3 regions of the Gluconobacter sp. DsW_058 genome follow, and region 2 is predicted to be linked to each of the others. Evidence: riboswitches for the same ligand, from Rfam matches in the RefSeq annotation. Region 2 holds a riboswitch; each other region holds the start of a gene.
The links. A riboswitch is a leader RNA that binds a small molecule or an ion and turns the genes downstream of it on or off. The one in region 2 is predicted to bind cobalamin.
Positions count from the first base shown of each region.

Region 1 (3,276 bases), on a different contig from region 2:
CAGAACTTCGCACTGCCTGCCTGTCACTTCCAGACCCCGACCCAAAAGTCGCCGCCCTGATAGCGGAGCGAGACGCGACTCTGACCAAACCTCCCGGCAGCCTCGGGCGGTTGGAAGAGCTGTCCATTTGGCTCGGTGAATGGCAAGGCCATCAGAAACCAACGCTAGAACAGGTTCAGATAACGATTTTTGCAGGAAATCATGGTGTGGTCCGCCGGGGGGTATCTCCGTGGCCTTCGGATGTTACGGCCCAGATGGTGTCGAATTTCCAGAGTGGCGGCGCAGCAATCAATCAGCTTGCCCGGAATGCTGGTGCGGACCTTGCTGTTGTGCCCGTCCGAAATCTAAAGGCCACAGCAGATTTTACCGCGACCCCGGCTATGGGCGAAGACGAATTTCTCGATGCGGTCTCGGTCGGATACACCGCCGTATCCCCCACGCTGGATCTGTTTTGCCCCGGCGAAATGGGTATTGGCAACACAACCCCCTCCGCCGCACTTTGCGCAGCACTCCTGGGGGGTACAGGCGCGGACTGGGCAGGACGTGGCACGGGTCTCGATCAGGGGGGCGTCAATCTCAAGGCTTCTGTGATTGATGAGGCTCTGTGTCTGCACGCGGCGTCACTTAACGACCCCTTGGACGCCGCACGTTGTCTGGGTGGTTACGAACTGGCCGCCATACTCGGAAGTGTTCTGGCCGCCAGACACCATCGTATCCCGGTTCTGCTTGACGGCTTCGTCTGTACCGCAGCCGTGCTGCCATTGATCAAATTGACCGCCTCAGCACTCGACCACACACAGCTCTCGCATTGTTCCGCTGAGGCTGGTCACCGCAAGCTGGCAGATGCCCTCAGGCTGAAACCAATACTGGACCTAGGCTTGCGCCTTGGAGAGGGATCGGGGTCTGCCGTTGCCATTCCCGTCCTCAGAGCGGCATTGGCCTGCCACAACGGTATGGCGACGTTCGCAGAGGCTGCTGTTTCCCAATCAGACGTCTCCATTCAATGAGGCTTTGGCGCACCATTCGAGAAGACATCGCCTGTGGTGCGGGCCTGCTGACCCGCCTTCCCTTGGGATGGCTGCGCGTCAGCGGACAGGACTGGTCTCTGGCGCGGTCTGCCTGGTGCTGGCCCCTGGTTGGGGCGCTTGTCGGTATTCTCAGCGCATCAGTGTTCTTGCTGCTGAGCGCCTTGAGTGTTCCCCCTCTGGTAGCCGCAGCCTGGAGCGTCGGCCTACAAGTTCTCTTAACCGGAGGCCTGCACGAAGACGGACTGGCGGATATGGCGGATGGCTGTGGCGGACGCCATACTCCTGAGAAGCGCCTGACCATCATGCGCGATAGTCGTATCGGCAGCTATGGGGCGTTAGCTTTGGGCATCTGCTTAATCGTCCGCGTTACGACGTTAGCAGCGCTGCCTCCTTCAATGATCTTGCCGGCAATGGCTGTAACGGGAGCACTTTCCCGCACTATCCTGCCTCTCCTGACGTTCCTCACAAAGCCTGCTCGTGACAATGGGTTGGCACAGCAGCTCTCCAACCTGACCCGGGATCAGCTACTGGCCGCCTTGTTTTCTGGCTTTTGCATGACGGTGATTTGCCTCCCCGCACACTTAGGTCTTCAGACTATTCTTGCCGCACTGTTCACGATGCTTGGAGTTCGCGCCGTAGCCCGGAAACTGCTCGGCGGATATACAGGAGACGTACTCGGAGCAACGGCCAGTCTCGCTGAGTGCGTTCTCCTGACAGTGCTGGCCTCAGCATGGAAAAGTTGACACTCCCGCATGAAAGGTTACATCCTCCCTGTTAGCGAAAGCAGGGAGAAGCCGGTGCAAATCCGGTGCGGTCGCGCCACTGTAATGCTCGTGAAATCACGTTGCGAAGCCAGACCTCCTTTATCAATTTTCAACCGCAGAACGCGCTTTTCCAGCGGAGCCTATTATGAGCCAGAGCCTTTCCCCGCCCCACCTGCCCGCCAGCATCGCCGCACCGGTTGCGCTGCCGATCCGCACGCTCCTTCCATGGGCTGCCTTTACGGTCGTGCTCAGCCTTATGCTGCTTTATTTTGTTGGTGCAGAACAAGGTGCGACGTCTTTGATTTCAGGGCACGCAGTTCATGAATTTGTTCATGATGGGCGCCATCTTCTCGGCTTCCCCTGCCACTAAACGCAGCATAGTTTCATGACAGGTCGTCTTTTGAGCCGCGGCATGATTGCCGGGATTGCTGCCGCATTGCTTGCGTTCGTGTTTGCGCGTTTTTTTGGAGAGCCGCAGGTCAATCTTGCGATTGCATTCGAGAGCGCGAAAGACCTCGCTGCTGGCGATCCGCCTGAACCGGAAATTATCAGCCGAGGCATACAGGCGTCTTTCGGGCTTCTCACCGCTGCCGTTATGTATGGCGCGGCTTACGGTGGCATTTTCGCGACTATTTTTGCTTTTGTGTACGGTCGCATAGGCCGCTTTTCGCCGCGAGCCTTGTCTGCACTTCTGGCTGCCGCAGCATTCGTTGTGTTCGTGCTGGTGCCGGACCTGAAATATCCTCCCAATCCCCCTGCCGTTGGCCTTCCATCGACCATTGGCCTACGAACCGGCGCCTATTTCGGTATGATCGCTCTGTCACTTTGCGCGGCAGCCGCGTCCTACATGGTCAGCCGACCACTCATCCGGCACCTGGGTCATTGGAACGGCGTACTAGCCTCTCTGGGTATCTTCATCATTCTGGTGGCCGCCGTACAAGCCGGTATGCCTGATATCAATGAAGTTCCAACAGATTTCCCGGCAACAGTGCTCTGGCGTTTCCGCGAGGCAGCCTTGGGGATGCAGATCGTTCTGTGGGCTACGATCGGACTGCTCTTCGGGCCTCTGGCATCCCGTGTCCTGACGGCGGGCGCTGACAAACCTTTTGCACGCAACGGATAAACCATGACGGCACCAGCCTTTTCAGACGATTTCAGAAAAGATCTGGAGCGCCTTTTCACATGGCGCCGGGATGCGCGACATTTCCAACGTGACCCTCTGCCCGCATCGGTTCTGGACGATCTCCTGCATGCATCGACCCTAGCGCCTTCCGTTGGTTTGAGTGAGCCCTGGCGCTTCGTGCTCGTTGAAAACCCGGAGCGAAAAGCAGCCGTTCGGAAGAGCTTTGAAACCTGTAACCGGGAAGCCCTTCAGGGATATGCAGGCGAACAAGCAGCATCCTATGCAACGCTCAAACTGGCCGGATTAGATGATGCCCCGCATCATGTCGCCGTCTTCTGCGAAACCTTCCCGGATCAAGGAC
Region 1 is NZ_JOPH01000068.1:44,657-47,932, reverse strand. Features, by position in the region: gene cobT (nicotinate-nucleotide--dimethylbenzimidazole phosphoribosyltransferase) at 1-1,007, shown strand, start outside; gene cobS (adenosylcobinamide-GDP ribazoletransferase) at 1,004-1,771, shown strand; cobalamin riboswitch at 1,768-1,909, shown strand; gene HK24_RS11990 (CbtB-domain containing protein) at 1,938-2,162, shown strand; gene HK24_RS11985 (CbtA family protein) at 2,178-2,915, shown strand; gene bluB (5,6-dimethylbenzimidazole synthase) at 2,919-3,276, shown strand, end outside.
Region 1: another riboswitch for cobalamin. It lies ahead of HK24_RS11990 (CbtB-domain containing protein); the one in region 2 lies ahead of metE (5-methyltetrahydropteroyltriglutamate--homocysteine S-methyltransferase).

Region 2 (3,276 bases):
GTGGCGTCCTGCACACCCGAGGCTGAAATGCGGAAGCTCTCCACGGCCCAGTCCAGATAGGATTGCCAGTCTGCGCGACGGAGCGGCAGGCCTTCACGCAAGGCGGCTTCATCAATCTGGATGATGCCGCCCCCGGCTTTTTCCAGATCGCACACTTCATCCCGGATCGCGAAAGCGATCTGTCGGCATGTTTCCGCACGCGGTTGATCGTCTCGCACGAAAGACCAGTTCAGGATCGTGACAGGCCCCGTCAGCATACCTTTCATCGGGCGGCTGGTGATGGACTGGGCATATTCCCACCATTCAACCGTCATGGCTTTCGGGCGTGACACATCCCCGAAAATGATGGGTGGCCGGACATAGCGGGACCCGTAGGACTGAACCCAGGCGTGCTTCGTGAACGCAAAGCCGGAAAGCTGCTCCCCGAAATACTGCACCATGTCATTGCGCTCAAACTCGCCATGCACCAGCACATCAAGATCAATCTCTTCCTGCCAGCGGATGGTCCGGGCGGTTTCTTCCCGCAGGAAGGTTTCGTAAGCCTCGGAAGAGAGCTCTCCTCGTGCATGATCTGCACGGGCTTTGCGGACTTCCGGCGTCTGGGGGAAGGACCCGATTGTTGTCGTTGGGTAAAGCGGCAGCCTGAGTTTGGACTGTTGCAATGGACGGCGCGCGGGGAAGGGGGAAAGGCGCTGGGTGAGAGCTGGGTTGCGATCTGCAGAGCGTGCCTGAACGGCAGGATCGTTGATTTTCGTGGAAGAGCGACGTGCCTGAAGAGCCGCAGCGTTTTCGGCTAAAGTGGCTTGCACAGCGCCCCGGCCTTCATTCAGGGCGCGTGCCAGTGTGTACAATTCTTCGATTTTCTGAACGGCGAATGCGAGCCAGGATTTCACATCCGCGTCCAGATCTGTCTCCCGTTCCAGATCAATGGGTGTGTGGAGGAGAGAGCAGGACGGAGCAAGGATGAGGTCACGCTGGCGCGCCAGTGGTTCAAGATGGTCCAGAAGCGCGTTCAGGTCGGCCTTCCAGATATTCCGCCCATCCACTACGCCCAGAGATAGCAGCAGGTCAGGTCGTGCTTTTTCCAGAATGGATGCAAGCTGTTCGGGAGCGCGGACAAGATCCACATGCAGGCCGTGAACTGGCAGGCTTAGGGCGATGTCCTGATTGTTTCCGAGCGCACCGAAATACGTGGCGAGCATCAGTTTGAGGTCTGGAACAGCGGCTGTCAGAGTGTTGTAGGTCGTTTTGAAAGCTGCGGCAGCATTGTCCGGCAGATCCAGAACAAGGCAGGGCTCGTCAATCTGAACCCAGTCTGCGCCTTCTGCGCGGAGGGCGTTCAGAACCCGTTCATAAATGGGCAGCAGGGCAGGGAGCAGATCAAGGCGATCAAACGCCGGGCCGTCACATTTTCCCAGAAGCAGGAAGCTGACAGGTCCGAGCAGAACGGGGCGTGTCTCAATCCCAAGCGCCTTGGCTTCATGATATTCCTCCACCGCTTTTGTAGAGGCGAGGCGGAACGTCTGGTCTGCTGTGAATTGCGGGACAAGGTAATGGTAGTTCGTGTCAAACCACTTGGTCATTTCGGCGGCGGGAACGTCCTGAGGTGCGCCATGAGCATGACCGCAGCCACACTCTTCGGATGTCGTTTGGGAGCCGCGCGCCATGGCGAAGTAGGTTCCCAAGTCCACCTTGCCCTGCACGTTGCCGTAAATGGCGGGAACAGCACCGACCATTGCGGATGTATCCAGCACATGATCGTAAAGCGAAAAATCGTTGGAAGGGATGATCTCTGCGCCGAGGTCTTTCTGGCGCTGCCAGGCTGACGCCCGAAGGGACGCGGCGGTGGAAAGCAGATCATTGGCGGAAGAATTTCCTGCCCAGTACTGTTCAAGAGCGGTTTTCAGTTCACGGCGGGTGCCGATACGCGGAAAGCCCAGAGTTGCGACGCGGACGGTCATGAAAGCCTCGACAGGTTCGTGGCAGTGCGCTCGCAGGGCATGCAGGATCATTCACGCCCCGAACAGGAAATGTGCGGCGTGGAGACATGCGTGACCCGTCCGGAACGCCCCGCCGGAGGATGTTATGTGTCGTGGCAGGTCTCCTGGCTTACGGGTCTTCGCGCTGATTCCGCCTTCCCGGACTTTCGCCCAGTGGCCTGTGTGGAATCGGCACTCGCCGCTGACAGTTGCGGGGGCAGCGCCGGCTTTGCACCGGCTTCCCTCTTAGCCACGCCGGATGCGTGAACATCCGACGTGGAACCATGACAAGCCTTATGACTGCCGCATGTTCCGAAAAAGAGTCAATAGCTCTTGCTCATATAAAGAACTCCTTATATGTAAATCCATATGGAACAGGCCCTCATCATTTTCCAGGCACTGGCAGACATGACCCGTCTGCGGATTTTGGCCCTTCTGCGCGAGATGGAACTGTCCATCGGCGAGGTGGCGCAGGTGCTCGGGCAAAGTCAGCCCCGCGTGTCACGGCATGTGAAGATCCTGGCAGATGCGGGATTGATTGAGCGCCGCAAGGAAGGAAGCTGGGTTTTTTTGACTTTGGGTGTTCTGGAACGTCTGGAGCCTGTCTTTATGGCGCTGGATCGATGGACTGCGCGGGAACCGGCGGAAATCCGTGCGGATCGTATTCGCTTGCAGGCCATTCGGGATGTTCGTGCGCTCGCGGCGGAAGACTGGTTTGAAACCCACGCGGCAGAATGGGACGCGTTGCGTTCCTTGCATGTGTCCGAACAGGAGGTCGAAGCAGCGATCGTAAAGACGCTTTCAGCATCTCCGATCGGCCGGCTCGTGGATATAGGCACGGGAACAGGTCGCATGATGGAACTGCTGGGAAGCGGCACCCAGACAGTCATCGGGTTTGATCGCAGTCCCTCCATGCTGCGGTTGGCGCGGACCAAGCTTGCGGAAGTTGGTCTTGAGCAGGCTGATCTGCGGCAGGGGGACTTTCAGGCCCTTCCGCTGCCGGAGCATTCAGCCGATGTCGCAGTCATGCATCAGGTTCTGCACTACGCACAGCATCCGGCTGCTGTAATTGCGGAAGCCGCGCGTATTCTGGATGCCAACGGTCGCTTACTAATTATCGATTTTGCCTCCCATAACCGGGAAGAACTTCGCACACGGGATGCGCATGTCCGGCTTGGGTTTACCGATGCGCAGATGGCGACGTGGTTTCGCGCTGCTGGTCTGGTTCCCGCAGAGCCAGTGGCTCTTGAAGGCGAACTGACTGTGAAACTCTGGCTCGGCCAACGCCCCAACTAAG
Region 2 is NZ_JOPH01000033.1:47,917-51,192, forward strand. Features, by position in the region: gene metE (5-methyltetrahydropteroyltriglutamate--homocysteine S-methyltransferase) at 1-1,961, opposite strand, end outside; cobalamin riboswitch at 2,077-2,281, opposite strand; gene HK24_RS06355 (metalloregulator ArsR/SmtB family transcription factor) at 2,349-3,275, shown strand.

Region 3 (3,276 bases), on a different contig from region 2:
GAATCAGCTAAGAACTGGCCTTCACGGTCTGCCTTTGAATGCCAAGCCCTTCGATTTCCAGCTCTACGACATCCCCTGGTTTGAGATAGACTGGGTGAGGCTTGATGCCCATTCCGACGCCGGCAGGTGTGCCTGTGGCAATGATATCGCCCGGCATCAGGGTCATGTAGTTGCTGACATGTGAAATGATGCTGCGGACGTCAAAGATCATGTTGGAGGTATGCCCCGTCTGCCGACGGTGTCCGTTGACATCTAACCGCATGGAGAGCGCTTGCGGATCGGCGATCTCATCGGTCGTCACAAGCCATGGTCCCAAGGGCCCGAATGAGTCGCAGCCTTTGCCTTTGTCCCACTGGCTTGTCTGCATCTGAAATGAGCGTTCAGAGACATCATTGGCGACACAATATCCCGCAACATGCTCCAAAGCCTTCTCCGGGGAGACGTAGGACGCTTTTGTGCCAATAATGACTGCGAGTTCGACTTCCCAGTCCAATTTGGTGGCATGTTGGGGGATCAGAATACCATCGCTCGGACCCGTCAGGGCAGAGATGGCTTTCATGAAGACGATTGGCTCTGAGGGGAGGGGAAGGCCTGCTTCCTCGGCATGATCCCGATAGTTCAGGCCAATGCAGATATACTTTCCGGCACCTGAGAACGGAATACCGTAGCGTGGTGCTTCTGAAACGACAGGGAGAGTGGTCGGATTAATCGCCCGCAAGGCGTCCAGCTGCTCTGGAGACAGGTGGGCAACTGTAATATCAGGCAAAATCCCTTTGAGGCTTCTCAGGATGCCAGTGTCATCAATGAGTCCAGGTGTTTCTTGATCCAAGGGACCAAAACGACAGAGCTTCATCCTGCGACACTTTCTGTCCAGAATAGGAAAGCATGAGATTAGGCATGTTTTGGTTCCTCTTCCAAGGGATTGAGGGGCCTCCATTGTTCAAATTGATAACTTCAGTTATTAATATGTTATAACATACGTGTTTGACTATATGGGAGTTTCGGTTATGCCCCTGCTCAATGATGGTTCCCCGGAAGGGGATGAAAAGGGAACGCAGTGAAATGCTGCGGCTGCCCCCGCAACTGTGAGCGGTGAGGCTGATCACGATGGGTTCCGGGAACCCGGCCACTGGGGCGTCAGCCTTGGGAAGGCTCGCGATCTGCCGATGATCCGCAAGCCAGGAGACCTGCCATCGAAAATGGTCATGGACGAAGCGAAAGGGCGGGGTGCACCGGACGCAGCAGGATGTTTTTCCTGCTCATCGTAGTGACGCATTGTTGAGTGAAGTTTGCGTTATCCATGAGGAAAATCAGTTTTGTCGGTGTGTTGCCCGTCGCGGCATTGACCGTTTTTCAGCCCGCGTTCGCCCAGACAGAAGACGTCAGGAAGGCGGCAGCCAAAGCGAAAGAAGAGCACATTACGGCGCACGGTCGGGCGCAGCCGCTGAAGGATAGTGCTGTTATCGGGGGCAGACTTGGGCTGACAGTTCAACATAATCCTACGACGATCAATGTGATTCAGCGCAGCGTGATGGAACAGCGCGGCTATGTGCACGCTGAAGACGCCGCAGACAGTGCACCGGGCGTTTCTTCCGGTGGATCGCCAGGAAGTCCGGCGCAGATGATGATGCGCGGCTTCAGCGGAAATCAGGTTCTGATCCTGCGAGATGGCATTTATTATGGCCCGACCACGATGGTGAACCGTCCGCTCAACAGCTTCAATCTTGAGAGCGTTCAGGTTCTCAAGGGGCCGTCGTCTGTTCTGTACGGGCAGGGCGCTGTTGGCGGCACGGTGGACATGCGAACGCGTGATCCTGCGTTTGATGGGCCGCATGCCAATGCTCTGGTATCTTATGGCAGTTTCAATACGTGGAATGCTGGCGTGGGCGGTTCGGTTCCCATTACCGACACTTTGGCCATTCGAAGTGATTTCAGTCGTACCTCGTCTGATGGATACGTTGCTGGCGCAGATCCACACAGCAACGATTTCACGACAACGTTGCTCTGGCACCCTTCGAAGAAATTTACAGCCCGCTTTGGCGTCGACTATCTGACAGATCGCTTGTCGACGTACTATGGAACCCCTTTGGTCCCGCTGGCTCAGGTCCATGATGGCGTAGGTGGCCTGCTGTCGTCTTCCAAGGGATTAGGCGTAAGCCGGTCATCGCTCTGGCGGTATTACAATGCCAAGGATGCAAAAGCTGGCTCGGTTAATGTGACTCCGACGCTCCATCTGACGTGGCAGCCAACGGAGAACATGACGTTCCACAATAAAACCTATGTCCTTTATGCCAAGCGCAACTGGAATAACGCTGAATCCTACAGCTATATCGGTTCAGCCGGGCAGACGGACGCAGCGGGAAATGCCATTGCACCCGGTCGGGTCGGCCGGGATCGGTTCTATGTTTATATGAACCAGCATCAGGTTGGTGACACGCTGGATGGCCAGTTTGATTTCCACGTTTTCGGAATGAAGAACCGTCTGGTCGTCGGTGGAGACGCGTATTATGTGCGGCTCATCCGGAACCGTGGTTTTCCGGACGCGACATATGCGGACAGTGTTTCTCTGAGTAGTCCTGAGAGTACGGCCGTCGGAAGTTTTGCTGGGGAGTATCCATATACAAAATCTCCCACGACCATGGTGGACGCAGGCATCTTTATGGAAGACGTCCTGACCGTGAGGGACAATCTGCGTGTAGTGGGTGGATTTCGCTATGACTGGCTGAAACTGGACCGCCAGAATTATAGCCAGTCCGGTGCGTTCAATCCTGCGACCAGCTTTAAGGGGAACTACAATCCTGCCAACTTCAGGATTGGCCCTGTTTATGATCTGACAGACAACATCAGCCTCTACGGCGTGTACACAACGGCTGAAGATCCGCCGGGCTCCAATATCTTCCTGGTTAATAAAGGCCAGTTTTCACGCTTGAGTCAGTCCAGGCAGGGAGAAATCGGCGCCAAGGGTTCTTTCTGGAAAGGGCGCCTGTCCTCTACGCTGTCTCTGTACGATATCAGCCGTACCCGAGTTCTCGTTGCCACCGGTGTGGACAGCGTGGCAACTGCGGGCGTTCAGAAGTCACGGGGTGTGGAATGGCAGGGGGACCTCACGCTGGGCAAACACTGGAGCCTGTCGGGAAATGTCGCCTATACGTGGTCTCGTTATGGATCATTCCATCCCTCAGCGTCAGTGAATGCTTCCGGGAACGAGGTCCCGAACGTTCCGGCTGTAACGGCCAACCTGTGGGGTGTCTGGTCCCGGGTTGCAGATCTGCCGGT
Region 3 is NZ_JOPH01000034.1:4,289-7,564, forward strand. Features, by position in the region: gene HK24_RS06715 (fumarylacetoacetate hydrolase family protein) at 8-853, opposite strand; cobalamin riboswitch at 1,008-1,210, shown strand; gene HK24_RS06720 (TonB-dependent siderophore receptor) at 1,301-3,276, shown strand, end outside.
Region 3: another riboswitch for cobalamin. It lies ahead of HK24_RS06720 (TonB-dependent siderophore receptor); the one in region 2 lies ahead of metE (5-methyltetrahydropteroyltriglutamate--homocysteine S-methyltransferase).